Regions from separate parts of the Paenibacillus sp. FSL E2-0178 genome, predicted to be linked through region 2. Evidence: riboswitches for the same ligand, from Rfam matches in the RefSeq annotation. Region 2 holds a riboswitch; the other holds the start of a gene.
What was found. A riboswitch is a leader RNA that binds a small molecule or an ion and turns the genes downstream of it on or off. The one in region 2 is predicted to bind glycine.
Positions count from the first base shown of each region.

Region 1: another riboswitch for glycine. It lies ahead of gcvT (glycine cleavage system aminomethyltransferase GcvT); the one in region 2 lies ahead of MHI42_RS21155 (amino acid permease).

Region 1 covers NZ_CP151953.1:5,370,783-5,385,768, reverse strand. The annotation lists gene uvrA (excinuclease ABC subunit UvrA) at 1-2,716, opposite strand, end outside; gene uvrB (excinuclease ABC subunit UvrB) at 3,250-5,241, opposite strand; gene MHI42_RS23385 (flagellar motor protein) at 5,423-6,211, shown strand; gene MHI42_RS23380 (flagellar motor protein MotB) at 6,208-7,101, shown strand; gene MHI42_RS23375 (hypothetical protein) at 7,186-7,818, shown strand; gene gcvH (glycine cleavage system protein GcvH) at 7,952-8,344, opposite strand; glycine riboswitch at 8,529-8,624, shown strand; gene gcvT (glycine cleavage system aminomethyltransferase GcvT) at 8,814-9,935, shown strand; gene gcvPA (aminomethyl-transferring glycine dehydrogenase subunit GcvPA) at 9,935-11,287, shown strand; gene gcvPB (aminomethyl-transferring glycine dehydrogenase subunit GcvPB) at 11,284-12,744, shown strand; gene MHI42_RS23350 (helix-turn-helix transcriptional regulator) at 12,862-13,668, opposite strand; gene MHI42_RS23345 (hypothetical protein) at 13,884-14,234, shown strand; gene MHI42_RS23340 (ATP-binding cassette domain-containing protein) at 14,437-14,986, shown strand, end outside.
Region 2 covers NZ_CP151953.1:4,860,284-4,875,269, reverse strand. The annotation lists gene hprK (HPr(Ser) kinase/phosphatase) at 1-461, opposite strand, end outside; gene MHI42_RS21195 (diguanylate cyclase) at 638-2,275, shown strand; gene MHI42_RS21190 (phosphotransferase) at 2,322-2,795, shown strand; gene MHI42_RS21185 (S-layer homology domain-containing protein) at 2,838-4,244, shown strand; gene MHI42_RS21180 (GNAT family N-acetyltransferase) at 4,363-4,854, opposite strand; gene MHI42_RS21175 (DUF1304 domain-containing protein) at 5,013-5,381, shown strand; gene MHI42_RS21170 (methyl-accepting chemotaxis protein) at 5,405-6,226, opposite strand; gene MHI42_RS21165 (DUF4386 domain-containing protein) at 6,444-7,151, shown strand; gene MHI42_RS21160 (Crp/Fnr family transcriptional regulator) at 7,108-7,704, opposite strand; gene MHI42_RS21155 (amino acid permease) at 7,768-9,144, opposite strand; glycine riboswitch at 9,295-9,374, opposite strand; gene araA (L-arabinose isomerase) at 9,840-11,264, opposite strand; gene MHI42_RS21145 (L-ribulose-5-phosphate 4-epimerase) at 11,305-12,000, opposite strand; gene MHI42_RS21140 (FGGY-family carbohydrate kinase) at 12,004-13,617, opposite strand; gene MHI42_RS21135 (GntR family transcriptional regulator) at 13,899-14,984, shown strand.

The sequences.
Region 1 (14,986 bases), 510 kb from region 2:
GACCCATATCAATAATATAGTCAGCTGTTTTGATTACATCGAGGTTATGCTCAATGACCAGGACCGATTCACCGGAATCCACCAGACGGTGCAGCACCTCAAGCAGACGGCCAATGTCATCTACATGCAGGCCGGTCGTCGGCTCATCCAGAATGTACAGCGTCTTGCCGGTACTGCGGCGGTACAGCTCGGAAGCCAGCTTCACGCGCTGCGCTTCACCACCGGACAAGGTTGTCCCCGGCTGGCCGATGTTGATATAGCCCAGACCCACATCAAGCAGCGTCTGCATTTTGCGGTGGATACGCGGGATATTCTTGAAGAATTCTGTTGCATCCTCGACGGTCATCTCCAATACATCGGAGATACTCTTGCCTTTATATTTCACTTCCAGCGTTTCGCGGTTATACCGTTTGCCCTTGCAGACTTCACAAGGCACATACACATCCGGCAGGAAGTGCATCTCAATCTTGATAATCCCGTCTCCCCGGCAAGCCTCACAGCGGCCGCCCTTCACATTGAAGCTGAAGCGCCCCTTCTGGAAGCCGCGTACCTTAGCCTCATTGGTCTTGGAGAACAGGTCGCGGATATCATCGAACACACCTGTATACGTGGCCGGATTGGAGCGTGGTGTACGCCCGATCGGTGACTGGTCAATCTCAATTACTTTATCCAGATTCTCCAGACCGCGGATTTCTTTATGCATACCGGGACGGACCTTGACAGCCTTGTTGAGCTGGCGTGCCAGGCTCTTATAAAGAATTTCGTTAATAAGCGAAGATTTGCCGGAACCGGATACTCCGGTTACTGCTGTAAAGACACCAAGCGGAATCTTCACATTTACATTCTTCAGATTATTCTCTTTAGCCCCGCGAATCTCTATCCAGCGCTCATTATCGGTAGGCCGGCGTGTCGAGGTAACAGGGATGAATTTGCGTCCGCTTAAGTATTCACCTGTCAGGGAGTTCGGATCGTCCATAATCTCCTGAGGTGTACCTTGAGCAATTACCTGTCCGCCATGTATTCCGGCACCGGGACCAATATCGATAATATAGTCGGCAGCCATCATGGTATCCTCATCATGCTCAACGACGATCAGAGTATTGCCCAGATCGCGCATATGAGCCAGCGTAGCAATCAGCCGGTCATTATCCCGCTGATGAAGCCCGATGCTCGGCTCATCCAGAATATACAGTACACCCATCAGACTGGAGCCAATCTGTGTAGCCAGCCTGATCCGCTGCGCTTCACCGCCGGATAACGAGCCCGCTGCGCGGCTAAGCGTCAGATAGTTCAGTCCTACATTTACGAGGAATCCTAAGCGGCTGCTGATTTCCTTAAGAATCAGGTTAGCGATAGCCGTTTCTTTCTCACTAAGCTTGAGATTCTCGAAGAAGTCCAGACAATCTCCAATCGAAAGATCCGTAACATCGGCAACATTCTGCTGATTAATCGTCACGGCCAGAATCTCTTTCTTCAGTCTTTTGCCTTTGCAGACATGGCATGGCTTGGCGCTCATGAAGCCTTCGATAAACTCGCGGATGCCTTCAGAGGCAGTGTCGCGGTAACGGCGCTCCAGATTCGGGATGATTCCTTCAAAAGCAACAAGTGCATCCTTGCGCTGGCCAAAGTCGTTCTCATAACGGAAGCGGATCTTCTCACTGCCCGTTCCGTGCAGCAGCTTGGTCATATGCTCCGGTGACAGGCTGCTGACAGGAACATTCTGCGGAATTTTGAAATGCTCACATACCGACTTCAGGAACTGCGGATAATAGTTCGACGTACTGCCTGTCCAGGCCAAGAATGCACCTTCTTCGATGGACTTCTCCGCATCCGGGATCAGCAGATCCGGATCGACTACCATCTTCACACCAAGCCCGTCACATTCCGTGCAGGCACCAAACGGGCTGTTGAACGAGAACATACGCGGAGCAAGCTCTTCTATACTGAACCCGCAGATTGGGCAGGCAAAGCTTGCGCTGAATAAAAGCTCTTCCTGGCCCATCACATCGACCAGAATCTGACCGCCTGACAGCTTCAGTGCAGTCTCCAATGAATCGGTAAGACGGGTCTCAATATCGTCCTTAATGACAATCCGGTCGACAACAACTTCAATCGTATGCTTCTTATTCTTCTCCAGCACAATATCTTCCGTAACTTCGCGAAGCTCACCGTCAACACGCACACGAACGAAACCTTGCTTGGAGATATCCGTGAACAAGCCTTTATGTTCACCCTTACGGCCGGAAATCACAGGTGCCAGAATCTGCAGGCGGGTCTTCTCCGGGTATTGCATAATCCGGTCAACCATCTGTTCCACAGTCTGTGATGTAATCTCTATGCCATGATCCGGACAATGGGGATGCCCAACCCGTGCAAACAGCAGCCGCAGATAGTCATAAATTTCTGTAACCGTACCTACGGTCGAACGCGGGTTGCGGCTTGTGGTCTTCTGGTCAATCGATATTGCCGGGGATAGACCGTCAATGGAATCTACATCCGGCTTCTCCATCTGGCCCAGGAACTGGCGGGCATAGGCAGACAGCGATTCAACGTAACGGCGCTGGCCCTCGGCATATATGGTATCGAATGCCAGTGATGATTTACCCGAGCCGCTCAGTCCCGTCAGCACGACGAAGCGGTCACGCGGAATCGTTACGTCGATGTTCTTGAGATTATGGGCCCTTGCGCCCTTGATTATTATACTTTCGTTCGCCAACGGTACCTCTCCTTTATAAAAAACTATTTCAAAAGCTAGTTTTTTTCTATTTAAAAACTTAATTCAAAAGTTCTAATTCAAAAGCTATTTAAAATATTTTCGATCCCTCCCAAACCCTCCCTTCCAAGGGAGGGCCCCAAGGGTTGCACCCTCTGGACACCCGCAAGCTCGGCGGAAAGAGTTAGGACTGGGATGGAATTGGTTACTGGGGCAACGGGAACGCTAGTCCCTACGGGAACGCTATACTGTAGAGCAGGACACAGTTAGAGCAGGATACGGCTCGCTACTGCTTGCCGATAACGCTGTCCCTACGGGATACGCGAACTGCGGCTGTTCCTACGGAATGCGCTAAGAGCTTGACCACAAGCTGTCCCTACGGGATACGCGAACTGCGGCTGTTCCTGCGGAATGCGCTAAGGGCGTAACTACAAGCTGTCCCTACGGGATGCGTGAAGTGCGAATGTATCTTCAAAAAGAACGGCCAGTGAAGCGCCGTTCCGTGATCATTAAGTGTAAGTGCTGGCGGGGCCAGCTTACTCGGCCCGCAGTTCAAGCAACGCATCGCGCAGCTCTGCGGCGCGTTCAAATTGCAGGTTCTTGGCCGCGTCCTTCATCTCGGCCTCCAGACGCTGCATCAGGCTCTGCTTCTCTTTCTTGTTCAGCTTGCCGCCGGCGCCGGTGAGATAATCGGCCTTCGACTCGGCCACTTTAGTGGCCTCGATGATGTCACGCACTTTCTTGTTGATTGTCGTAGGTGTGATGCCGTGCTTCTCATTATGGGCAATCTGAATTTCACGGCGGCGCTGGGTTTCGCTCATCGCCTTCTCCATGGAATCCGTAATACGGTCGCCGTACAGAATGACACGTCCATCAGAGTTACGGGCCGCCCGGCCGATCGTCTGAATGAGTGAACGCTCGGAGCGGAGGAAGCCTTCCTTGTCAGCATCTAGGATGGCGACAAGGGAGACCTCCGGCAGGTCAAGACCTTCTCTTAATAAGTTAATACCCACCAGTACATGGAACGTACCGAGCCGGAGATCACGCAGGATGGCCATTCGCTCCAACGTCTTGATATCGGAGTGCATATAACGTACCTTAATCCCGATTTCCTTGAAATAATCGGTCAGATCCTCGGACATCTTCTTCGTAAGTGTTGTAACGAGTACACGCTCATCACGCTCTACACGGTCACGGATTTCACTGATCAGATCATCGATCTGCCCCTCTGTAGGGCGTACTTCGATGATCGGGTCCAGCAGGCCGGTAGGACGGATAATCTGCTGCACCATAGTATCGCAGTGCTCCATTTCGTACGGTCCCGGTGTAGCAGACACATATACAATCTGGTTCACTTTCTCTTCGAATTCCTCGAACTGCAGCGGACGGTTATCCAGCGCGGACGGGAGGCGGAAGCCATGCTCCACCAGTACAGTCTTACGCGCACGGTCACCATTATACATAGCCCGGATCTGCGGCAGCGTTGCATGGGACTCATCAATAACAATCAGCATATCATCCGGGAAGTAATCCATTAAGGTATATGGAGTCGCTCCCGGCTCACGGAAGGTAAGCGGGCCGGAATAGTTCTCGATACCGGAGCAGAAGCCCACTTCCTTCATCATCTCAATATCGTACCGCGTCCGCTGCTCCAGGCGCTGGGCTTCCAACAGCTTGCCCGCATCACGAAGCACGGCCAGCCGTTCCTCAAGCTCCCGCTCAATGTTGATAATAGCTACACGCATTGTTTCTTCCTGGGTGACAAAGTGCGAAGCCGGGAAGATCGCTATATGATCGCGCTCACCAATCAGCTCTCCTGTGAGAACATCAATCTCGGTAATGCGCTCTATCTCATCTCCGAACAGCTCCACACGGATCGCATGCTCCCCCTGTGAAGCCGGGAAGATCTCGACCACATCGCCGCGTACCCGGAACGTCCCGCGTACGAAGTTAATGTCATTGCGCTGGTACTGGATCTCCACGAGCCTGCTCAGAATCTGATTGCGCGGCTTCTCCATCCCTACCCGCAGTGTCAACAGCATACTTCCGTATTCCTGCGGCGAACCGAGGCCGTAAATACAGGACACACTCGCAACAATAATAACGTCACGCCGTTCAAACAGCGAACTGGTGGCGGAGTGCCGGAGCTTGTCAATTTCTTCATTTATGCTGGAATCTTTCTCTATGAAGGTATCGGAGGAAGGAATGTACGCCTCAGGCTGGTAGTAATCGTAGTAACTGACGAAGTAGTCAACGGAATTGTTCGGGAAAAATTCTTTGAACTCACTCGCCAGCTGCGCCGCAAGCGTCTTGTTGTGCGCAATGACCAGCGTCGGGCGGTTCAGTTTGGAAATCACTTGTGCGATGGTAAAGGTCTTGCCTGTACCTGTCGCTCCCAGCAGCGTCTGGTGCTTCTTGCCCTGCCGGATGCCGTCCAATAATTCTTCTATGGCATGAGGCTGATCGCCCTGGGGTGTATACTCGGACTCCAGTTCAAATGTCTTTGTACTGACGACAATATCACTCATTTGCCCGTCTCCCCTCTATCGTCTAAAATATATGAATATATTATAATTGTAGCCCTAATAGTTGCCTATCCATACCGTACTGAAAAATATGGAAGATAGGAATACACGTTCCCGTTTATTATACAGCGTTGCCCAGATTGATGCAAACCATAATATATAGAAATTTAAGGAGCCTGAACTTATGGATATCACTTCAATTATCGGCCTGCTGGCAGGCCTTGCCGCAATGATAGGCGGCTTTCTCTGGGAAGGCGGAAGCTTATCCGGCCTGCTGCAGCTGAACGCCGCGCTGATCGTATTCGGCGGCACCCTTGCCGCTGTACTCATCAGTTTTCCGGCCTCCAGATTACGCAGCGTCCCGGCGGCTCTGCGCCTGGCATTCGGCAGACATCCCGACACCACCCAGGAGAAGGCCGAAGAGCTGATCTCCATGGCGGCGATTACGCGCCGCGGCGGCGTGCTCGCACTGGAGAAGAGAGCGGAGGAGCACCCCGATACCTTTACCCGCGAAGGGCTGTTTCTAATTGTCGACGGCACCGATCCTGATCAGGTCCGGCAAATTCTTGAACTGGAGATGGACGCCAAGGAACTGAAGTATGAAGGCTATGCCAAAATCTTCGAAGCCGCCGGCGGCTATGCTCCGACTATGGGCATCATCGGCACCGTAATGGGATTAATACGGGTACTGAGCAATCTGACGGATCCCTCTAATCTGGGGGCCTCGATCGCTGTAGCTTTTACAGCAACGCTCTATGGCGTAGCCAGTGCTAATCTTATATTTTTACCCATCGCCTCCAAAATCAAATCCCGCAGCCAAAGCGAACTGGGCAGCATGGAGATGCTGCTTGTCGGTATCCTGTCCCTGCAGAATGGGGATCATCCGCATCTGGTCCGCAAAAAACTGACCGCCTTTATTCCCGATGTCTCACCTAGACGCAGCAGCAATAATAACCCGGGAGACCCGCTATGAGACAAAGAAACCGCCGCCAGGGACGTAGTAGAGGTAAGGAGAACCGAGACCGCTGGATGATTACTTATGCGGATCTGATTACGCTTCTGCTCATTTTTTTCATCATCCTGTACGCCATGAGCAGTCTGGATACGCAAAAATACGCGATCGTTACCGGTTCATTATCTGATACCTTTAAGAGCGGCAGTCCTGTGCTTGAAGGCGGAAATGGAGTGCTGGATGGTAATCAGGGGAACACGGGAGCCGCAGTCTCGAATGAACAGGAAGCAGGCGGAAGCACTGGTGGCGGTCTTTCTTCCGGGGGCAATGTGAAGGAGAGTGGTTCGAACGGAACCGGGACGGGCACAGATACATCCGGGCAAAACGGGGAAACTGCAGAACACCAGCCTTCGGCGCGCGAGCTCGCTTTTCGTGAGCAGGAGGCCAAACTGGCCGCGCTTATGGGGGTAATCACCAAATACGTGGAAGATAACAACCTTGGGGAGCAGATCTTTGTAGCGGATAAACCGCAGGGCATTGCCATCACGCTTAGCGACCGGTTCCTGTTCGATGCCGGCAAAGCTGAGCTGAAATCACCTGCCTTTCCGGCACTGCGCCAGCTCTCCGGCCTGTTCCGCGGAATCGGTGCCACGATCAGCATCGAAGGCCATACCGACAATGTTCCGGTAACCGCCGCTTCAGATTACACGGATAACTGGGAGCTATCCGGCGCCCGCGCACTCTCTGTGCTGCGCTTCTTCCTGGATAACGAGGGGCTTAGCCCCGATACTTTCCAATATGCCGGTTACGCGGATACCAGACCTGCTTACGATAACACTACCGTTGAAGGACGGCAAAAAAACCGCCGGGTCGAACTCATTGTCCTGCGGCAGCTTCAGGAGGAAGAATAACGCGAATCCGCAAGCGAATCAGCTCAGAGTTCTGCAGATGAGAAGGCACGGCAACCATTTGCTAGTATAAGGAGATTGAACGCTATGCAGACTACAAACGGAACGACACCGGACGCCACCCGTTATCTCTATTTTCTGCGGCAGCTGGTTTCGCTGATCATGATTGTTTTTGCCCAGGGAATAATCACCTTCTTCGCGGGTTTATTATCTGTATTTATGATGTTCTTCTCCTCCGATTACTTCTGGGGAGACCTGGCCCATTTGTATCCACCCGATAAACTGATGTATATAGGCATTGACTTCCTTATTGCCGGCGCAGTCTTTGCCCTGCCCTGGCTCGGGGTCTGGTGGATGCTGTACGGTTTGTCCGAGGATGGACGCATCCGCTGTTTCCCTCTTCTTTTACTCTTCGCCTATCTGACATTTGTGATCCTCTTTCTGCAGATCAATCCGGTCTATAACCCGGAAGCCATGATCCCTTCCTCCGCCGGGGAATCCACCTTTCTGGTCTGTATGGGCATGTCTGCCGTGGTGCTTTTCCCGTTTTATTCGGCCGGTGTGTATTACTTCGTGCTCAAACCCAATACCCGTCCCAGAAAAAGATACCGGTTCCTATTGCTGTGCCTTATCTTTGCCGTTGCGGGTTTGGCTCTGCTCCCCGCCCTTTGGCACTTGGCTCCCCGCATTTATCCGGGCCTGCTCAGCTTTCCGGAATGATACAGAAACGCAAAAAGACAGACCTCTCACATTAGTAACATCTAATGTAATAAGAGAAGCCTGTCATGTTCATCTGTTCGTAAATCCAGTTCAGTCATCTATTCAAAAAATCCGGGTACATAAACGGTTGAAACTATTCCCCAACCAATTCCTTATAAGCAGCCGCATCCAGCAGGCCGGAAGCTGCCTCGGCGAACTCACCGTCAAGCTCCAGCTCAAAAATCCATCCGCCGCCGTATGGCTGATCATTGATCAGCTCCGGACTGGTTTCGAGTGCGTCGTTGATCTTGGTTACCTTGCCGGATACCGGCGAGTACAGCTCCGACACCGTCTTAACAGACTCGATGCTGCCTACGCTGTCGCCCGCGGAAATGGCTGCGCCGACTTCCGGAAACTCAACAAACACGATGTCGCCCAATAAATGCTGCGCATGATCCGTAATTCCCACACGTACTACGCGTCCTTCACCCTGCTGTGCCCATTCATGCTCTTCGCTGTATAGCAGGTTGTCCAACACTTCACTCATTTCCAAGCCGCCTCTTTTCCACATTTGGAGTTCTAAATTTAGTTATAGCCTAAGTTATGACCTTGCCTAATGTCAATATAACTGACAGGAAAATTAAATTTGTCATCTTTTTGACGTTTTTTGATTGACATCGTGCTTGTAAACCCGGTTTAATGGAGTCAGTAGAAAAACATATGGTTTGCGAATGATGGCATAGGGAGAGACTGACCCTCAGGGGCAGCGCCGAAGGAGTAAGCCCGGGATGGGTGAATCTCTCAGGCAAAAGGACCTTTGCCGGACGCATCTCTGGAGAGCATCCACAGCCTGGACAACAGGAAACGGATCACCAACGGGGAAACCTGCGGGCAGGATAGCAGGGTAACTCTCAGGTACAAAGGACAGAGCGAACGTCTATTGATGCATGTTTGATGTGCATTGATGGACTTTCGCCTGTCCTTTTTTGCATGTAAACAGACTAAGGGGTGACACGATGGAGTCTTTGAGAAGAACGCCTTTTTATGATCTCTATGCCGCTTATGCGGAGTCCAGATGCATTGATTTCGGCGGCTGGGAGCTGCCGGTGCAGTTTACTGGCATCGTTAAGGAACATGAAGCGGTCCGCCAGCAGGCCGGACTGTTCGATGTATCGCATATGGGTGAATTCATGGTTGACGGCAGCGGCGCTGAAGCCTTCCTGCAGCAGATGACCACCAATGATGTCAGCCGCCTAGCAGATGGTGCAGCGCAGTATACCCTGATGCTCTATCCGAATGGCGGCGTAGTAGATGATCTGCTCGTCTACCGCCTGGACCATGAGCGCTACATGCTCGTCGTGAACGCCTCCAATATCGACAAGGACTTCCAGTGGCTGCAGGAGCATCTCACCGCTGAATTCAGCGGTGTCAGCCTGAAGAATGTCTCCGATGAGACGCTGCTGCTCGCTCTGCAGGGTCCGCTGGCTGAGAAGATTCTGGCCGAAGTTACCTCTGCCCCGCTCGCAGAGCTGAAGCCCTTCCACTTCATCGAACACGCCGAGGTCTGCGGCGTTTCTGTACTGCTCTCCCGCACCGGCTATACCGGGGAGGACGGCTTTGAGCTGTACGCCCCGGTCCACACAGCGGCTGCACTCTGGAATGGTCTGCTGGCCGCAGGCGCGCCGCATGGCCTGACCCCTGCCGGACTCGGCGCACGCGACACGCTCCGCTTCGAAGCCAAGCTGCCGCTGTACGGCCAGGAGCTCTCGGCGGATATTACGCCGCTCGAAGCGGGTGTCCAGTTCTTCGTGAAGCTGGACACAGCGGATTTTATCGGCCGTGATGCCCTGCTGAAGCAGAAGGAAGCCGGCCTCCCGCGCCGCCTTGTGGGGCTTGAAATGATCGACCGCGGGATTCCCCGCTCCCATTATCCCGTATATGCAGACGGTGTGAAGATCGGTGAAGTCACAACCGGCACACAATCACCGACGCTGAAACGTAATCTCGGACTTGCCTTGCTGGATGCTGCCTATACTGAGATCGGCACAGAGGTGTATGTGGAGATCCGCGGCAAACAGCTGAAGGCTGCCGTGATCAAAGCCCCGTTCTACAAAAAGAGCCAAGGAGTGAAGCCGTAATGAAGCACCGCTATCTGCCTATGACGGAGCAAGACCGCGCAGAGATGATGGAAACTGTAGGGATTCAGTCCATTGATGAGCTATTCGCTGACATCCCTCAATCTGTCCGCTACCAGGGAACGATGCCAATGTCCGGCCCGCTGGACGAATATGCGCTGCTGCGCCATATGAAGGGTCTGGCTGACAAAAATGCCGACTTTGATACCCATGCCAGCTTCCTCGGCGCTGGCCTCTATGACCACCATATTCCTGTTGTCATTAACCATATTATTTCCCGTTCGGAATTCTATACTGCCTATACCCCTTATCAGCCGGAAATCAGCCAAGGCGAGCTTCAAGCGATCTTTGAATTCCAGTCGTATATCTGTGAGCTGACCGGTATGAAGGTCGCCAATGCCAGTATGTATGACGGCGCAACGGCCTTCTCCGAAGCAGCCGTGCTTGCCGCAGGCGCCACCAAACGCAAAAAGCTGATTGTCTCCCGTACGGTACACCCGGAAGCACGCCAGGTACTTCGCACTTCCGCCAATGCCTGGGGCCTGCAAATCGTGGAGATCGATTATAAGGACGGGGTTACCGATCTTGCCAAGCTGGCTGAGGCCATTGATGCCGATACTGCCGCTGTTCTGGTCCAGTCGCCCAACTTCTTCGGCGGCATCGAGGATCTGCGCCAGATTGAGCCGTTGATCCACGCCGTCAAGGGATTGCTCGTGGTCAGCGCGAATCCCATTGCACTCGGCGTGCTGGAAACGCCCGGCAAGCTGGGCGCCGACATCGTAGTCGGCGACGCACAGCCGCTGGGTATCGCCGCATCGCTCGGAGGACCAACCTGCGGATTCTTCGCGGTTGCCGAACCGCTGATGCGCCGCATGCCGGGCCGGATCGTCGGCCAGACCGTTGACCGTAACGGCAAGCGCGGCTTCGTCTTGACCCTGCAGGCGCGCGAGCAGCACATCCGCCGCGAGAAGGCGACTTCAAACATCTGCTCCAACCAGGCGCTGCTGGCGTTATGCGCTTCTGTCTACTTGTCCGTCATGGGCAAAGAGGGCATGCGCGAGGTTGGCGAGCTGAACATCCGTAAGAGCCATTATGCCGCCGGACGGCTGGCTGAAATCACCGGTGCAGAGCGCGTCTTCACAGCCCCGTTCTTCAATGAATTTGTCCTGAAGCTCCCGGAAGGCAGCAACGTCAGTGAAGTGAATTCCAGGCTGCTGAAGGCAGGCTATCTGGGCGGCTATGATCTGGGCCGCGAGTATCCAGAGCTGGCCGGACATATGCTGGTTGCCGTGACTGAGAAAAGAAGCAAAACCGAAATTGACGAATTCGCCACTGCACTGGAGGGCTGTATATGAAACCGGAACAAACTTTGATCTTTGAATTAAGCCGGCCCGGCCGCTCGGCTTACTCTTTGCCTCTATGTGATGTGCCGCAGGAAGAGAGCATCAGCTCACTGATTCCCGAGGGCTTGCTCCGCAGCGAGCCGGTAGTGCTGCCGGAAGTATCCGAAGTGGATGTTATCCGCCACTATACTGCCCTGTCCCGGCGTAACTTCGGGGTCGATAACGGCTTCTATCCGCTAGGCTCCTGCACGATGAAATATAATCCGAAGATCAATGAAGATGTCGCCCGCTTCCCCGGCCTTGCCAAGATCCATCCGTACCAGCCGGAAGAGAGCATCCAGGGTGCACTTGAACTGATGTATACACTGCAAAAGGATCTCGCCGGACTGACCGGCATGGATGCCGTCTCCCTGCAGCCTGCCGCCGGTGCCCATGGCGAATGGACCGGCCTGATGATGATCCGCGCCTACCATGAAAGCCGCGATGAGGTCCGCTCCAAGGTCATCGTGCCGGATTCCTCGCACGGAACCAACCCGGCCAGCGCCGCAGCCGCCGGACTCGATACCGTCACCATCCCTTCCAATGATAAGGGAATGGTCGACCTCGAAGCGCTGAAGGCTGCGGTCGGCAGCGACACCGCCGCGCTGATGCTCACGAACCCGAGTACTCTCGGACTGTTCGAGACGCAGATCGTAGAGATCGCCGCGATTGTCCATGAAGCCGGCGGTCTGCTCTATTATGACGGAGCGAATTCCAACGCCATCATGGGCATCACCCGCCCGGGCGATATGGGCTTCGATGTGGTCCATCTCAACCTGCACAAGACGATGAGTACTCCGCACGGCGGCGGCGGTCCGGGAGCCGGGCCGGTCGGCGTGAAGGCGAAGCTGATCCCGTTCCTGCCCCAGCCGTCGGTGGTGCAGAACGAAGACGGCAGCTTCTCGCTTGACTCCGGCGGGCCGCAATCTATTGGCCGCGTCAAAGCCTTTTATGGCAACTTCGGTATTCTGGTCCGCGCTTACGCCTATATCCGCACCTACGGCCCGGACGGACTGCGCGAGGTGTCCGAGAACGCTGTGCTGAATGCCAATTACATGATGCACCGTCTGGCACCTTATTTCGAAATTCCATTCCCGGGTGTCTGCAAGCATGAATTCGTCATGTCCGGCAGAAACCTCAAGCAGTACGGCGTACGTACCCTGGATGTTGCCAAACGGCTGCTCGACTTTGGTTACCACCCGCCAACCGTGTACTTCCCGCTGACCGTAGAGGAATGTATGATGATCGAGCCGACTGAAACCGAAAGCAAGGAAACGCTGGACGGCTTCATTGAGACGATGATTCAGATCGTTAAGGAAGCGCAGGAGACACCAGAAATCGTAATTAATGCACCCCATACCACAGAGATCAGCCGTCTGGATGAGACCCAGGCCGCGCGGAAGCCGGTACTGAACTGCTCCTGCGGCTAAACGCGACTGGCGGCAACGCGCAGGCGAAATGACTTCACCGCAAATAAATAGCCGGGCAAGCGATACGCTAGTATCACTGCCCGGCTATTCTTATGTATATATAGCGTTACGCGCCTTCTAGGGCGTTAGCCGTTTGACGAACTGGAAGCGGTCATTCACCCGCATTTTACTGTAAATACTCTTCAGCATATTCCGAACCGTGCCTTCACTGATGCCCAGATCACTCCCGATGTGCAGCGCGCTTTTCTCAAGTAACCATAGCCTTGCTACATCCTGCTCCCGCGCGGTCAGCTTATATTCCTGTAAGGTGGCTTCCAGGCGGTATTGCTGCATCTCCGGGTTCTTCTCCATCCACTTCTCCATAATATTCTCGGCAATCTGCTGCACGAACGGAATGGCGAATTCAATCGGTTCTCCTCTATTAAAAGAAATGTCCACATATCCGAAGACGGTATCCTCATTCTGCAGCGGAGCACACACACAGTTCCAGTTCTGGAAGGCCTGGTCGGAATGCTCCGCCCCCCGCACTACCCCGATGCAATTCATCTCCATGGCCAAGGATACGGCATTCATGCCCGAGCGCTGCCTGCATAAGCTAACCCCCGGACGCAGCTCCGCCTGTTCCATCTCATCCCGGGTAACCGGAGAAGAACAAACCAGCTCCAGAATGGTTCCCTCCCTGTCCGTCAGGAATACAACATAAGGAATAGAGAGCAGCTGGCTTAATTTATTCATTTCACTGCGGATGGAAGATATCATGGCTCTATGATAGATATGCTCTTTCGATTCTTCTGGAAAAGAAACTCCGGACTGCCCGCTATGTAATTCGATTTGCTCTGCGTCAAGCGGCCGGAAGGCTTCAAGCTGCTGTGCTTCCAAATCTCCGGGCACGCTCCATGCTCTCGATTGTTCAAAGATTCTCACGACGATCCTCCTCCATTTTTACCATTTCCTATATAACCGATTTTAAAAGAAAGTATTATAACATACAATCACGGAATAAAAAACATTCAGCATTGGACCTGTAAATGAACCTGCAAGCGCTGTAAAATAGAAAAATCTGCAGTCAAAAATCACAAGTGAAAACGGCTATGTTGTCCTGTAATAAGGACCGTACCCTTTCAGCAAGGAGGTTCTACATGCTTCGCATTGGCTATATCTCGGCAGTCCTGAATCTGGCAACCGCTATGGTATCATTCATGCGCTTCGGCAGTAATTATGCGCTGGCGATCATGATCAGCTATACACTAATGTTCTTCCTGGGTTACAGGCTGCTCCGCTCCAAAAGCAATCTGGCCCTAATCCCGCTGCTCACGGTCAGCTGCTCCTGCCTGATGTACAACGTGGTCTATGTTCTATTGAAGCAGATCAACCTTGTAGACCTGTACGCTGTAGACTGGAGACTGGAAGTTCAGCTGGTGCTGCCACTGTTAATAGGGTTACTCCTCAAAGCCATTCTCGAACGAAGCGGCAAATCCCGGTTAGTCTAGTTAACCAGGGTAGCCGCTTTTTTGCAGCATCATTCGCCATAATAATCTAAATAAATATATTCATTCGATGGATTGTGATAGTTTTCGACATTGCCGCAGTGATATATTTATTCATACGTCTTTTACATAGATTGGGATTCATAAATTTATATGCTGCGAACAAGCGAACGCGCTTTCAAAGTAATTTCCAGGAGGGTTAGCCTTGAGTATTATTGAAGCCAGAGGGCTGAGCAAGTCCTTTATGCAGGCAGTGAAGGAGCCGGGCCTGGGGGGAGCGGTTAAGCACCTGTTCCTGCCCCGGCATATCGAGAAGGTGGCGGTTAAGCCGCTGGACCTGAGTGTAGAAGCAGGCGAGACGGTAGCCTACGTGGGCCCGAACGGTGCAGGCAAATCGACCACCATCAAGATGCTGACCGGAATCCTCATGCCCTCAGCCGGCACTGTTTCTGTAAACGGTATCAATCCGTACAAAAAAAGAATGGATAATGCCGCCCAGATTGGCGCCGTGTTCGGCCAGCGTACCCAGCTGTGGTGGGATATCCCGATTGTGGAGTCTTTCTCGCTGCTGAAGGATATTTATCAGATTCCTGGCGCCGTCTACAAGACGAATATGGAGCTGTTCACTGAAATGCTGGGAATGAGCGAGTTCATCCATCTCTCTGCCCGGAAGCTCTCCCTGGGTCAGCGGATGCGCGCCGATCTGGCCGCAGCCCTGCTGCATAACCCGCCGATTCTGTATCTGGATGAGCCGA
Region 2 (14,986 bases):
TTGCCCCGAAGCAGAATCCCGATGCCCGACACATTGACACATACCCCGTGAATCGACAGCTCCGGCGCCAGTGTTTTTACCAGATAGCTGTCCAGCTTGGCAATAAACTCCGTGGTCACCTCTGGTGTCCGCAGCAGCGGAATGCCCTCCTGATTACAGTATAAGGTGAGATAAGGGATCTCTTGCTGGCCGCTCGTTACAATGAAACAAGGCGGATGATATTTGACGATATTGCCGATGTGCAGCATGCGTTCCTCTACACTCAGCGTCAATAAATAGTTGATCTCCTTGCGGCCGAGTACCTGCACCCGCGCCATCGGAAAGAAATCGAAATAACCGACGAACTCAAGCCCGGGTCTGTGCGTCCGTGGACGGGTAATGACGCGGTCCATGCGCTCCGCCCCTGCCAGCACTTCCAAATGAAACTTGTCCGTAAGATTCTGAACGGTGATAGATTTCATATTGTTCTCCTCCCAACCATATTCTTCCGATAGAATCACTTAAAAATCTTGTAATCTGCACACGCTAATTATATATTAAAATCAATATATAAGACCTTTGACCCAGAAAAATCAATAAAACACTAAATATATCAAGAAGGTGTAGTATATTGGCCTTGGAGTCTTGGATTGATCTGATGATGTGCTTTGTCTTGTTCCTTTTGTTTATATACATATTTGCTTCTGTAGGTACGATAACCAATTTGCACAAAGTCTACCTGGGTTTTCATTTCTCCATGATGATCTGGCCTTACTGCCAGTTTGCCATCCGGACCGTTGATGATCCAATCTATCAGCTATTCTATGTGAAGCTTGCCTTTATCGATGCCTCCCTGCTGACTACGGGCTGGATCTTCTTCACCATTCTGCTCTCTGGCCAATCACAATTTCTTAACCGCAAAATATTAATCGCCCTGCTCGTTCCGGCATTCCTGTCGTCGCTGGGTGTGGTGCTGAATCCGAACGGCTGGTTTGTTCTTCCGGTAAACGGCGGATATGTTGAGCGGATCTACGGACCTATTTTCTGGATCAACATGTCTATTGTTATTCTACACGCCATCGTATCGCTGTATATCATTTATGTAGCTCTGGTCTCCGATCAGGCGCCGCGAATCAAGAATCAGATCATGTATATGCTAAAAGGGATTCTTGCCGTCTGTGTCTTCCTGATGATCGATGTGTTCCTGAACGTAGTACTGGACGATTATCTGCCGGTCATTCCGGGCTTTACTTCGCTAGGCATTGTCGTGTCAGCTACCTTCTTCGTGATTACCATTCACCAGGACAAAGTGTTTGATATTGTAACTATCGCCCACCAGGATATTATCAATACGATGGAATACGGAATTCTTGTCCTCGACGATCAAGAACAGGTGGTCGAGATCAACCAGGCTCTGCTTCCCCAGATCCGGCTGAATCCCGGGCAGAGGTTCGATATGGCCCGCCACCTGCCCGGCGGCAATATCGTGAAGACTGAACAGTTCCTGCAAACCTACCGTGACCATCCGCTTGAGGTAGCCGAGACAGAACTAATGTATCCCGCACTCCAAATGTACATCAGCATTCATGCCGCACCGATTATGGTGAGCGGTGTGAGGGTGGGCCGGATTGTCACCTTCCAGAATATAACCGAGCTTCGGCGCCTCATTGATGAGACGAACCAGCAGAACACCATTCTGCAGGAGCGCAATTCCGCCTTAATCAAAGTCCAGGAAGAGCTGTTCCAGACGAACGCCAAGCTCCGGAAGATGGCCATCACCGACAGCCTGACCGGCTGCTACAACCGCCATTATCTCATGCAGCAGCTGGAGAATGAATTAATGAAGGACCGGGATCCCAAGGTCCCTTCGACCATTATACTGATCGACATCGATTATTTCAAAATGGTCAATGACCGCTACGGCCACCTGGCCGGAGATGAGGTCATTTGCAGTACGGTAGAGGTCCTGCAGCGTAATCTGCGCCACTCCGATATTCTGTCCCGTTATGGCGGCGAGGAGTTCCTTATCTACCTGCCCGATACGGAAGAGGATGAGGCGTATGTGTTGGCAGAGCAGCTTAAATCAAGCATTGAGTCCAACCAGATCAGAATTGATCATATAGACGAGCCTATATCCATCACCATCAGCATAGGAATGCTCAGTATCGGGGAATTCAAGGTCACACCGCCCATGAGCACAACAACTTACTTGAACGATTTGTTCAGATCGGCAGACAAAGCCTTGTACGCAGCCAAGCATCAGGGCCGCAATCAGATTGTTTCCGTGAAAAGATAGTGATGCACATAAGCCACCCGGCTCAGGAAGCCGGGTGGCTTAACTTTTGTCTGCGGGGCTGTTCCCTACTGTAACTTTAATTATAGCTAAGCTTTCTCTATACATCCGGTTTCGCCGGGAGCTGATCGGCGGGGTGTATTTCGCAGAGGGCGGGGGTAAGCGTTATGTACTCAAAATATACCGCAGCTTCAAAACAGCCGATGCCCTGCAGTCCGTCCGCATTCTTGATTATTTAGAGGCTCATTCTTATCCTGCCGTTGCTGCGCTCGAACACTATGGCAATGAACTATGGAGCCGTATGTCAGAGCTGCCTAGATACTTTTGTCACGGAAATCTGCATACAGGCAACATGCTCAGGGACAGCCGCGGGCAATACGTGCTTATGGACTTCGATGACGCTTCAGGTGATTATCCGGCCATGGATGTTGCCTATATGTCTGATAACACTCACTACCCTAATAAACCGGAATTCCGGATAATTCAAACCTGCTGTAACCTTTTTGCAGGACGGCACGTCTAAGATCACAAATAAACCACAAACTACTCTATGAGGTGACTGACAATGAAGAATACATTCAAGATCATTACTATATCAGCAGCTGCTGCACTGGCGCTCAGCTTCGCGGGACAACAGTTCGCTTCCGCGGCAACCTTCAAGGATATTAACAATGTGCAGGACAAAGACAAGATCATCGCACTGCAGAATAGCGGCCTGATCAAAGGGATCAGCCAAGACCTGTTCGGTCCGAATATCAGTATCTCGGAGGCTGAAGGAGTGCAGATGATCGTAAATGCACTAGACCTGAACCTTGATCTGATCCGGTTTGTGAAGGAGCCGCATGCTACCGACTATTTCAAGAATGCCAATGATTCCGCTTGGTACGCTGAAGCGCTCATTATTGCCGGTGTCCACGGGCTGGATCTGCCCGCCGACCTGAAGCCAAACCAGAAATTAACGCGTGAAGAATTCACACATCAGCTCATTGATGCGATCGAAGCCAGCGGCCAGCTGCCGATGATCAAGCCGGTTGTTATTGATTATAAGGACCAGAATCAAGTTAAGGCAGAGTATTCCGGTTCGATCCAGCGCGCCCTGAACTACGGTGTCCTGAAGCTGGATGAAAGTGGCAAGCTTAATCCTAAGCAGGAAATCACCCGGGCTGAAGCAGCTGTAGCGATCAGCAATGCGCTGGCGTATCTGAAGGCACACCCGGCACCGGCTGCGCTGAGTGAGACGCTTACTGCCGAAGAGGCCGTTCAATTGATTAAGGAGGCTGTAGGTCCGGAAGCAGACCTGCAGATCAAGATCGACCCGGCAGCCAGCATGACCCGCGAGTCGTTCACCTACCTGCTGGTGCATACCCTCCAGACCAGCGGCCAGCTGCCGATGTTCAAGCTTATTCCAGTTGAAGTCGCAGATGAGAGTCAGATGGATATCTCCAATTCGGGCGCTATTCAAACCGCACTGGCGCTTGGCTTCGTTACACTGGATGAGTCCGGCAATTTCAATCCGAAGGGTGATATTACACGTACCGCCGGTACGGATATCGTGAATAAAGCGGTGGAATACTTGAAGGCTCATCAAGCACCCGCAGCAGAGAGCGAAGTTCTTACGGCTGAGCAAGCTGTTCAGTTGATCAAGGAAGCCGCAGGACCGAAGGCTGATCTGCAGATCAAGATTGATCCGGCAGCCAGCATGACCCGCGAGTCGTTCACCTACCTGCTGGTGCATACCCTCCAGACCAGCGGCCAGCTGCCGCTGCTTAATCTGATTCCGGTAGAGATCAAGGATAACGACAAGATCAATATCCTGAACTCGGGAGCCATTCAGACGGCCATCGCCTTGAAGATCGTGAAGCTGGATGCTGACGGCAAGTTCAATCCGCAGGCTGGAATCACCCGTACAGACGCGGCCGCTATGGTTAGCCAGGTTCAGGAGATCCTGAAGCGGGCTGCTGCGAATCAATAATACCCGGAACATTCCAATTTTCCGCAAGCAATTATCAGCTCAAAAAGCACAAGTCAGTAGCTTGTGCTTTTTGGCATGTTTTATGATCACCGCCGGGGAGCTTGTCAACACGATACAGCTACAGCAGCAGAATCATCAGATCCTCATCCAGATACTCATCTCCAAGCTTCATCGCCTTCGGCTCTGTGCCATAGCAGATGAATCCAAGAGATTCGTATAGTCTTTTGGCAGCTACATTATTCGAGGTTACCGTTAAATTCAGAATTTCGAGCCCCGGCAACAGCCTCGCACGGGCAATCAGCTCCATCATCAAGCGGCGGCCCACTCCTTGTTTACGGACATCCGAATCCACATATACTGAATATATATTAGCTTTATGATCAATTTTGGGCCGGCTCTCCCGGAAAAAAGTGACGATGCCCACCAGCTTCTCCTCAGCATCAAAAGCTCCCAGCGTGAAATTATTCTCCGAGGGCTCCAGCCTGATGCGGGTGGTGACTATAGACAGCTTCTTTTCCGATTCATAGGAGCTGAGATAGGCTTCCGGATGCAGCCGCAGCGACTGTAGCCGAAGCCCGCGGTAAACCTCCGCATCCACAGATGTCAGCATTCTTAGGTACAACGGTTTTGCCTCCTCAAGGAATTTAGGGATTCCAAATTGACAAAATTGCAGAATTTGGCTATATTTAGACAGTGTAAAATTATATTTTGAACAATTTAATTTCTCCGTTAATCAATCTTACATAATTATGAAAAGAGGGATTTACTATGATGATGGTGAGTTTAATACTCGTGGCCTTAGTTGCACTGGAGCATGTGTATATTCTAGTGCTGGAAATGTTCCTGTGGACTACCCCGCGGGCGCAAAAATCATTCGGCACCACTCCGCAGTTCGCCCGGGAAACGAAATCGCTGGCTGCCAACCAGGGATTATATAACGGCTTTCTGGCTGCCGGTCTAGTCTGGAGCCTGCTGCATCCGAACGATACCTTCAGTGTTCAGCTTCAATTGTTCTTCCTGATCTGTGTTGCGGTTGCAGCCATCTATGGCGGCATTACGGCCAAGAAATCCATTCTTTTGGTTCAGGGCCTCCCGGCCTTCATTGCTCTGCTTGCCGTTGTTTTGGCGAATCTGTAATTATGAGAATGGCCGCTCTTCCCTCACAGCTTCTGTGCGAACTGGTTCAGCTGCTCGGACATCGTCCGGATCTCCTCGATGAAGCTGGAGATTTCATTCGTTGAAGCAGCCTGCTCCTGCCCGACTGACGCAATCTGATGGATGGATTGGCTGATCTGCTTCATCGCAGCTTGGATCTCCCCCAGGGTATCCCGGATCCGCTGCGCAGACTGCTCGGTTTCCTTCGAGAATTTGCGGATTTCTTTCGCTACAACATCGAATCCCCGCCCCTTCTCCCCGGCGTGGGCAGCCTCAATGGCTGCATTAATCCCGAGCAGATTCGTCTGGTCGGCGACCTTTCTGAGGACAGCCAGCACTTCATCGCTTTTTTTGACACTTTCGGCGGTCGTTTCCGACTGGAGCAGCAGCTTCTGCGAGAAATCGGCAAGCAGTCCCGAGCCCTCTGCCACATGCCCAATCCGGGCATTAGCCTGATTTAGGGAGACCGAGATCTGATCAGCGATTTCGCGCAGCTCGGTCTGTCTGCGGACCTGGATGCAGACCGCCCCGCAGACGCTTCCATCCTCTCCGTGTACCGGAAGAACCGTACCGACGAATTCATACCCATAGTAGTCCTTAGGGACATTAGCTTTCGAGAATTCATCATTTCTCAGCGCATGATACAGAGGTTCGTCCGCAAGAATTATCTGCCCTGCCCGAATTCCCAGATCAATGGACGTACCAGGGAAATACGCGATGAACTTCTCCACATCACAGACAGCAATAGATACATCATAGGGAAAAGCAGCTTTCAGGACCGGTGCCAGGTTCACTATATCTTCAAGGGAGCGGATAATGTTCTTCATGGATGTGGGTTCTCCTTTATTGAATTGCTCATTACACAGTACAGAACACAGTACAGAAATATCTAGATTAAGGTTCGACATTTTCCGATGACTATCCTTTATTCAAAAATTTAATATTTAAAATTTAATCATGCCCTCTTAACTTAAGTCAATGAAGCCCTGCAGGCGCCTTAGTACAATATAACCACAATCAATAATCAATCAGGGGGTTATGCTAATGTCTGCTGCAGTGGCTCGAACCGGGGGAATATCGCTCATTGTAATGGCGGTTGCCGCGGCGCTCTCGTACGGATATGTCCAAGGGAGTCTGGTAGTGGATGGAGATGCCGCTGGGACCTTCGCCAATCTTCAGGCCTCTCCGTCGCTGTTCAGGGCCGGGATTCTGGGCTGGGTACTGATTATGGCCTGTGATGTGGCAGCTGCTTGGGCCCTATATCTGGTGCTGAAGCCTGTGCATCCGGGCCTGTCCCTGCTGGGAGCATGGCTGCGCCTGGCTTATACGGCAGTGTTGGGGGTTGCTGTCTCCAGTCTGATCGTGGTATCCCTTCTTACCGGTAACAGGGAGGTTGCACTTTCCGGCTTCACACGAGGGGAGCTGCAGGCCGAGGTCATGCTTAATCTTCATGCTTTTGAAGCGGTATGGTCGGCTGGTTTGATTCTGTTCGGGGGGCATCTGCTGATTATAGGTGTGCTGGCGTTATGGTCGGAGAATATTCCGAAGCCCGTCAGTGTGCTGCTGCTGCTGGCAGGCTTCGGCTATATTGTGGTACATCTGTGCGGCACACTTGTGCCAGGGTGTGGAGAATTCCTCCAAATCATCAAATGGGTGTTCATGCTGCCCATGACCGCAGGGGAGCTGGGGCTTGGCATCTGGCTGCTGTTCAAAGTCCCGGCTGCGCGTGTTCGCGCTCAAGCCGCTTCTTAATCCGGCTGAGCGACTCCGGTGTCATCCCGAGATAGCTGGCCAGCTGATGCTGGGGGACGCGGCTGATCAGGCCGGGCCTCCGATGCAGCAGTGCCTTGAGGCGGTCTTCGGGGGATGCCGCAATGAAGGCGGCGAATTCCGCCTGTACCTGTCCGAAGTTCTCCTCGATCATCCGGCGTGTCATCAGCTCCAGCTGCGTGTGTCTGGCGTACATTTCCCTCTCGGTATTCAGCGCACCGACAACCAGCACGCAGTCCTCCAGACAAGTCAGGCTGTATTCCAACGAAGCCTCCTCTTTATGCGCATTGAAGATAGCAATCGCCTGCTCCTCTGTGTAGAAGTTCGAGGTGATGTCGCGGCCTGTGACGTCAACACTATGCTGCCGTACACATCCTTTTAACACGAAATAGCAATGACCGGGAACCTCCCCCTGCCTAAGCAGAGTCGCTCCCTTGCTGTATTCCACAACAAGAATCTCATCCAGAATAGCCTGCTGCTGCTCTTCACTGAGGGAGGTCAGCCGGGTCATATATTGGAGTAATCTATGCTTCATGTTTCGGATTCCTCCTTATAACGCTGCTGACAACATGTCAGTAGCGTTTGAACATTCTTGCACTCATGTATTGATTATACTAACATCGGCATCACTTTTCTCCTTCTTGCTTCGCATGGAGTACAGGACGAACAACAGGATGAACCATAGGGGCGTAAACAGCAGCGCCGGACGGGTATCATCTGCGAACAGCATAATGATCAGAATAGCGGCAAACAACGTTAATACCGCATAATTGATAACCGGTGTGAACGGTGCTTTGAATTTGGACGAGGCATGTAAGTCCGGGCGGTTCTTCTTATACTTGATATGACATACGAGCACAACCCCCCACACCCAGATGAAGCAAATGGCGCTGATCGTGGTGACAATGCCGAAGGCCTGGCCCGGAATAAGCTTGCTGAGCAGCGCCCCGGCCGATATAACTATTGTAGAAATAAATAAAGAGTTAGCAGGCACATGATTTCGGTTCAGCTTGCCGAGCTGCGGGGATGCCTGATTCCTTCTGCTCAGATTATACAGAATCCGGCTGGTCGAGAACATCCCGCTGTTGCAGGCGGAAGCTGCTGAGGTTAAGACGACGAAATTGATAATGCCCGCAGCAACCGGAATCCCGACCAGGCTGAAGGTTCGCACAAAAGGACTTTCAGCTGCACTGAGCTGGGTCCACGGGTTAATGCACAGCAGGACGAAGAGCGCGCCTACATAGAAGAAGAGAATCCGCAGAGGAATTTTGTTAATCGCCGACGGAATATTTTTCTCCGGATCTGCTGTTTCTGCGGCTGATACACCCACAAGCTCCACACCGACATAAGCGAACACAACCATCTGGAAGGAAAATAAGAAGCCCTTGACACCGTTCGGGAACACACCCCCGTGCTCCCAGAGATTGCGGACCGTCACCGATCCCGCATCCGTCTTGAACCCGATGACCAGCAGAATGATTCCCAGGCCAATTAAGGCAAGAATCGTGACGACTTTGATGAGAGCAAACCAGAATTCGAGTTCGCCGAAGCTTTTGACCGTCAGCAGATTGAGTCCTAACAGAATAATCAGGCAGATGACGGCCGGCACCCACTGCGGGATATCGAACCAGTACTGCACATATACGCCCACTGCAATCACGTCCGCCATCGCCGTCATAATCCAGCAGAACCAGTAGGTCCAGCCCGTAATGAATGCAGCCCGCGGCCCCAGATAGTCTTCAGCAATGTCCGTAAAAGATTGATATCCCGCTTTGGAGAGCAGCAGCTCACCCAGCGCCCTCATCACAAAAAACACGGCAATTCCCACGAGTAAATACGTGATCATAATGGACGGCCCGGCCTGCTGAATCGCTCTGCCTGATCCCAGGAATAACCCTGTACCAATCGTGCCGCCGATAGCGATCAGCTGTACATGCCGGTTCGCCAAATCTCTCTTTAATTCTGTCTGTGCCATTGCCATTTTCCCCCTTAATGTGTACAACGCTTTGCTGCCAAATAACATAAAAAAGAGATTGGATGTCATCCAATCTCCCGGTTCATAAGAATATCAAAATAAGCTACCTGCGCCGCTGACCGTAATTAATCAGCATGACAAATACAAATTCCGTACTCTTCTGTCCTTTTGCCTGAGATTGTGAACCCTTCGGCGCTGCGGTCTCCCGCAGTCTCTCCAGAAGCTGCTCCTGCTATAGTGTGATCCATAGCAATCATAGCCCGTGTGATGTATTAAATTGGTGAAGCGTTAATGCATTCTGATATTCTAACATATTACTCGGCATGTGAGTATTGAACAGTGATAAAAGTCTCCTACCTATGGCTAGATCTCTAGGGTGCGCTCCTGCACTGCAGCGGCATAAATGTTGTACGTTTTGCAACTTGGATGCGCAGATACCCGGTTGTTTAGATAGATTGTTGTATGAAATACAAGAATTTCCACGCTAAACCGTATGAAGGAGGAGAAATGCTGCTTTTTGTACAACAATTTTCGATTTAGTCCAATTTAATGAAGCGAATGTTGTAGTTTGTACAGGATTTTAGAAAATCACGGGCACGGAGAATGAGTTTACCGGTAATATCTTGGCTCTGCATTAAAAAAAAGCAGACAGGCAATAGCCCATCCGCTCATTTGATCCAACATTATTCCGCTATTTATTTAATGATTACATAATCCAGGCCAACCAGCTTGGCGTAGGTAACGATCTGATCTGTAGTCAAGTTGAGTGACACCACCGTATGGTGACCGCCGCCGTTCTCGATCCATGCCTTAATTCCATCCTGGAAGTTAGGCTTCACCTGCCAGAGCACACGGGCCACTGGAAGATTCGGTGCCGGAACCGTCGGCTCGAAGGCAGTAACTTCGTTAATCAGCAGCTTGTAATGAGTGCCGAAGTCAGCCATCGATACCACAACGCCTTCGCCGGCCTTGCCGTCGAATACGAGACGGGCCGGATCTTCGCGGTCGCCGATACCCAGCGGAGACACAAGCACCTTCGGCTTGTTGCTGGCCAGGCTCGGGTCAACCTCAAGCATGTGGGACTGCAGAATCGCTTCCTGGCCGGCAGCCATTTCGTAGGTGTAATCTTCCATGAATCCGGTATTCAGGTTGTGGCTCATCACCTTCATCAGGCGGTCCAGGGCCGCTGTCTTCCAGTCCCCTTCGCCGGCGAAGCCGTAGCCTTGTGCCATCAGACGCTGAACGGCAAGACCCGGAAGCTGCTTCATGCCGTGCAGGTCTTCGAAGTTCGAAGTGAACGCATTGTAGTTTCCGGCATCCAGGAAGCGTTTGAGGGCAATTTCATAGCTGGCCTGTACCTTCACGCTGGCTTCCCATGCTTCTTTGCTGTATGAACCGTAATCGAAATCATACTGCTCTGCATATTCAGCGAACAGCGCATCAATTTCTTCTTCCTTCACTTCGTTTACATATGCAACCAGATCGCCGATTCCGAAGTAATCCACAGTCCAGCCGAACTGAATCTGGGCTTCTACCTTGTCGCCTTCGGTAACGCCCACGTTGCGCATGTTGTCGCCGAAGCGGGCCACTTTGATATTGAAGCTTTCGTTATATGCAACGGCAACGTCCATCCATTCGGCAATTTGCTTCTGGACTTCGGCGCGTTCCCAGTACCCTACTACCACTTTGTTCTGTTTCTTCAGGCGGGCATTGATGAACCCGTATTCACGGTCGCCATGGGCAGCCTGGTTCAGGTTCATGAAGTCCATATCCAGAGTAGCCCAAGGAATGCTCTCATTGTATTGGGTAGCCAGGTGCAGAAGCGGCTTCTGCAGCAGCTTCGTGCCGCGGATCCACATTTTGGCCGGGGAGAAGGTATGCATCCAGGTGATGACACCGGCAACCTCGTCACGGTAGTTGACTTCTTTCATGATCGAAGTGATTTTGTCTGCGCTGACCGCCAGATCCTGCAGCACCAGCGGATAAGGCAGCACACCGCTGTTATTGAGGGCATCCGTCATCTCCTGTGCATGAGCTTTGACTTCACCGAGGGCTTCTTCTCCGTACAGATGCTGTGATCCTACAACAAACCAGAATTGCTTAGCGCTTACTGTTGACATATTATTTCATCCTCTTCTCTTGGATAATATATAAATCAGATTATTTCTGACCGTAATAAGCGCCTTTACCATGTTTGCGCAGATAGTGTTTATCCAGAATCCGCTGCGGCAATTCTTCAGCGAAATGGTTCAGCTCGCGGGCAAAATGGTTCAGCTTGGACACTTCCTCCAGCACCACGCTGTTCATCACTGCATCATGGGCATTCTTCCCCCAGGTGAACGGGCCATGGCCTTTCAGCAAGACGCCGGGAACTGCCATAATATCAAGGCCCCGCTGTTCAAAAGTCTCAATGATCACGCGTCCGGTCTCCGCTTCATAGCCGCGGTCAACCTCCTCCTGCGTCAGGAAGCGTGCGCAGGGTACCGCCCCATAGAAGGTGTCGGCATGTGTCGTGCCCATTACAGCAACATCCAGCCCGGCCTGCGCCCAGATGGTCGCCCAGGTCGAATGCGTATGCACGATGCCGCCGATTTCTGCATAATGCTTGTAGAGTACCGCATGTGTCGGTGTATCCGAGGAAGGTCTCATCTCCCCTTCAACCACGTTACCGTCGAAATCCACTACGACCATATCGCTAGGCTTCATTTTGTCATAGCTGACGCCGCTTGGTTTGATGACGAATACGCCTTTCTCACGGTCAACTGCGCTCACATTGCCCCAGGTGTATTTGACAAGTCCATGCTTAGGCAGGTCCAGATTGGCCTCGAATACCTCTTCTTTCAGTTGCTCCAACATAGGTTAACCCCTCCCGTTTTCTACCAGATGATCTACAGCAGCCTGCTCGATCGCGATCCCTGCAGTGTAACGTTCCATGAATAGCTCGAAGCCCTTCACATCAGCCGCATCCGGATGGATGACTTGTCCTTCCACATCCTTAAATACCTTGTGGTCAAGGAAGTCATCCAGACGCTCCTGCTGTGCTTTGTTCTGCATGTAGGAGGCCAGAATCGCCATCCCCCATGCGCCGCCTTCTCCGGCTGTTGCCATGACAGAGACAGGGACGTTCATTGCAGCGGCAACGATTTTCTGCCCGACCACAGGAGTTTTGAATAACCCGCCGTGAGCCAGAATACTGTCGATGGACACTTGCTCCTGCTTGGTCAGAATATCCATTCCGATCTTCAGCGCGCCAAAAGCGGAGAATAAATGCGTCCGCATGAAGTTGGCCAGATTGAACCGGCTCTCCGGTGAGCGTACAAACAGCGGCCGGCCTTTCTCAATCCCGGTAATATTCTCCCCGGAGAAATACCCGTAGCTCAGCAGACCGCCGCCGTCAGCATCCGCCTCCAGTGCTTTATTGAACAGGACACTGAACAATTGCCCTGGGTCTGCCTTAAAGCCCATCGCCTCCGAGAATTCACGGAACAGGCCGATCCAGGCGTTGAGATCACTGGAACAGTTGTTGGCATGAACCATGCCGACCGGACTGCCGTCTGGAGTAGTAACCATATCAATCTCCGGATATACGGCTGTAAGATCCTTCTCCAGCACGATCATTGCAAACACGGAAGTGCCTACGGAGATGTTACCGGTCCGTTTGCGGACACTGTTCGTAGCAACCATACCTGTTCCGGCGTCGCCTTCCGGAGGACACAGCGGAATACCCGGCTGCAGCTCCCCGGACGCATCCAGAATTAACGCACCCGCTTCTGTTAATAGCCCTGCCTGCTCGCCCGCAGTATACACTTTAGGGAGAATATCTTTCAGCTTCCAAGGGTAGCCCTTGTCTGCAATGAGTTCATCGAACTGTGCAACCATCGCTGCATTGTAATCCTGCGTGGCCTCATCTATCGGGAAAACCCCCGAAGCATCGCCGATCCCGATCGCCTTGCTGCCGGTCAGCAGCCAGTGAATATACCCGCCCAGCGTTGTTACGAACTCCGCCTGAGGCACATGCTCTTCCCCGTTCAGTATCGCCTGATACAGGTGCGCTATGGTCCAGCGTTCAGGGATGTTGAACTGGAAGACCTCCGTTAATTCTTTGGCCGCAGCACCGGTTGTTGCATTACGCCAGGTCCGGAACGGAACCAGCAGCCCGCCTGCGCTGTCAAAAGCCATATATCCGTGCATCATTGCCGAGAACCCGATAGAACCAACGGTCGTAAGCGTAATACCGTATTTCTGCTGGACTTCCTGCTTCAGTTCACGGTAAGCCTCCTGCAGGCCCTTGATAATGTCTGTTAAATGATACGTCCAGTACCCGCCCTCAAGCAGATTCTCCCACTCGAAGCTTCCGGATGCGATGGTCTCAAACCGCTGATCAATCAGTACTGCCTTGATACGTGTGGATCCAAATTCGATACCCAGTGAAGTTTCTCCCTTAAGTATCGCTTGCCCGATGTTCTGATCCATGCCCACGTTACTCCTCTCTGAACCAAACTGTTATAATAGAAATGGAAAGAAGGCGCTTCCTTTATTAACAGACTTAGTATATTTTTTGTTCGTACATTTGTCAACATAACACACAAGATATACATACAAATTTTACAGAGAGAAATCCACATTTCCCTTGAAACGCTTATACATAGTAGACATTGGATTATAATAACGATATATTCATACTATAATGTGTACGTACAACTATTGCGGATATACCGATTCGTATATGAACAACCATGAAAGAAGTGAGCCGGGTGAAAACCAAATACCAGATTATTTTTGATGATATAAAAAGCAATATACTGTCAGGAACCTATAGTGTGGGCGAGCAGATTCCTACAGAATTAGCCTTGCAGGACACCTATGGTGTGAGCCGGCAAACCGTCCGGAAGGCTATCCTGGAGCTATCCAATGAGGGCTTTCTAAGAAGCGAGAAGGGATCAGGCACCTATGTAAGCAACCAGTTCCGGTCCAAATCGGGGGGCAACCCCAATACGAAAACCATCGGTGTCATCACGACCTACCTCTCAGATTACATCTTTCCTTCCATCATCCGCGGGATCGAGAGCAGACTTAACGAGGATAATTATTCGCTGCTGCTCGCCAGCACCAATAATGATGTCGCCCAGGAGAAGAAGGCGCTGGAAATGATGCTGTCCTTTGGAGTCGATGGTCTGATTATTGAGCCTACGAAGAGCAATCTGTACAACCCTAATATTGCATACTATCTGTCGTTCAAAGAACAGGATGTCCCGTTTATCATGATTAATGCTTATTATGAAGAACTGGAGGTGCCTTTCTTCTGTCTTGATGATGTGCAGTCCAGTTATCTGGCGACCAAAGAGCTAATCTCGAAGGGCCACACCCAGATCGGTATTATCGCCAAAATGGATGACCTGCAGGGCAAATACCGCATGAAGGGTTATATCAAAGCGCTTGGAGAAGCCAAATTACGCTTTCACCCCGAGCAGGTGCTGTCCTTCGATACCGAGTCCAAGCAGGCTCTGTCCGAGAATCTGAAGCAATTCCTGACCGATAACAGAGAGGTATTAACGGCTATTGTCTGCTATAACGATGAGGTTGGCCTGGAAGTCGTAAATGTGTGCAGACAGCTGGAGATTTCGATTCCGGAGGATTTATCAATTATTGGCCAGGATAATTCTTATATCGCCAAGAATGCGGGCATCAAGCTCACGACCTTAACCCATCCGCAGGAGCAGATGGGCCGTGATGCCGCTGAATGGGTTATTAAAAAGCTGCAGGGGAAGAAGGATTTGCGGAACAGCACCTATTATCAGCCTGTGCTGATTGAGGGGGAGACGGTAAGGGCGCTGGATTAGCA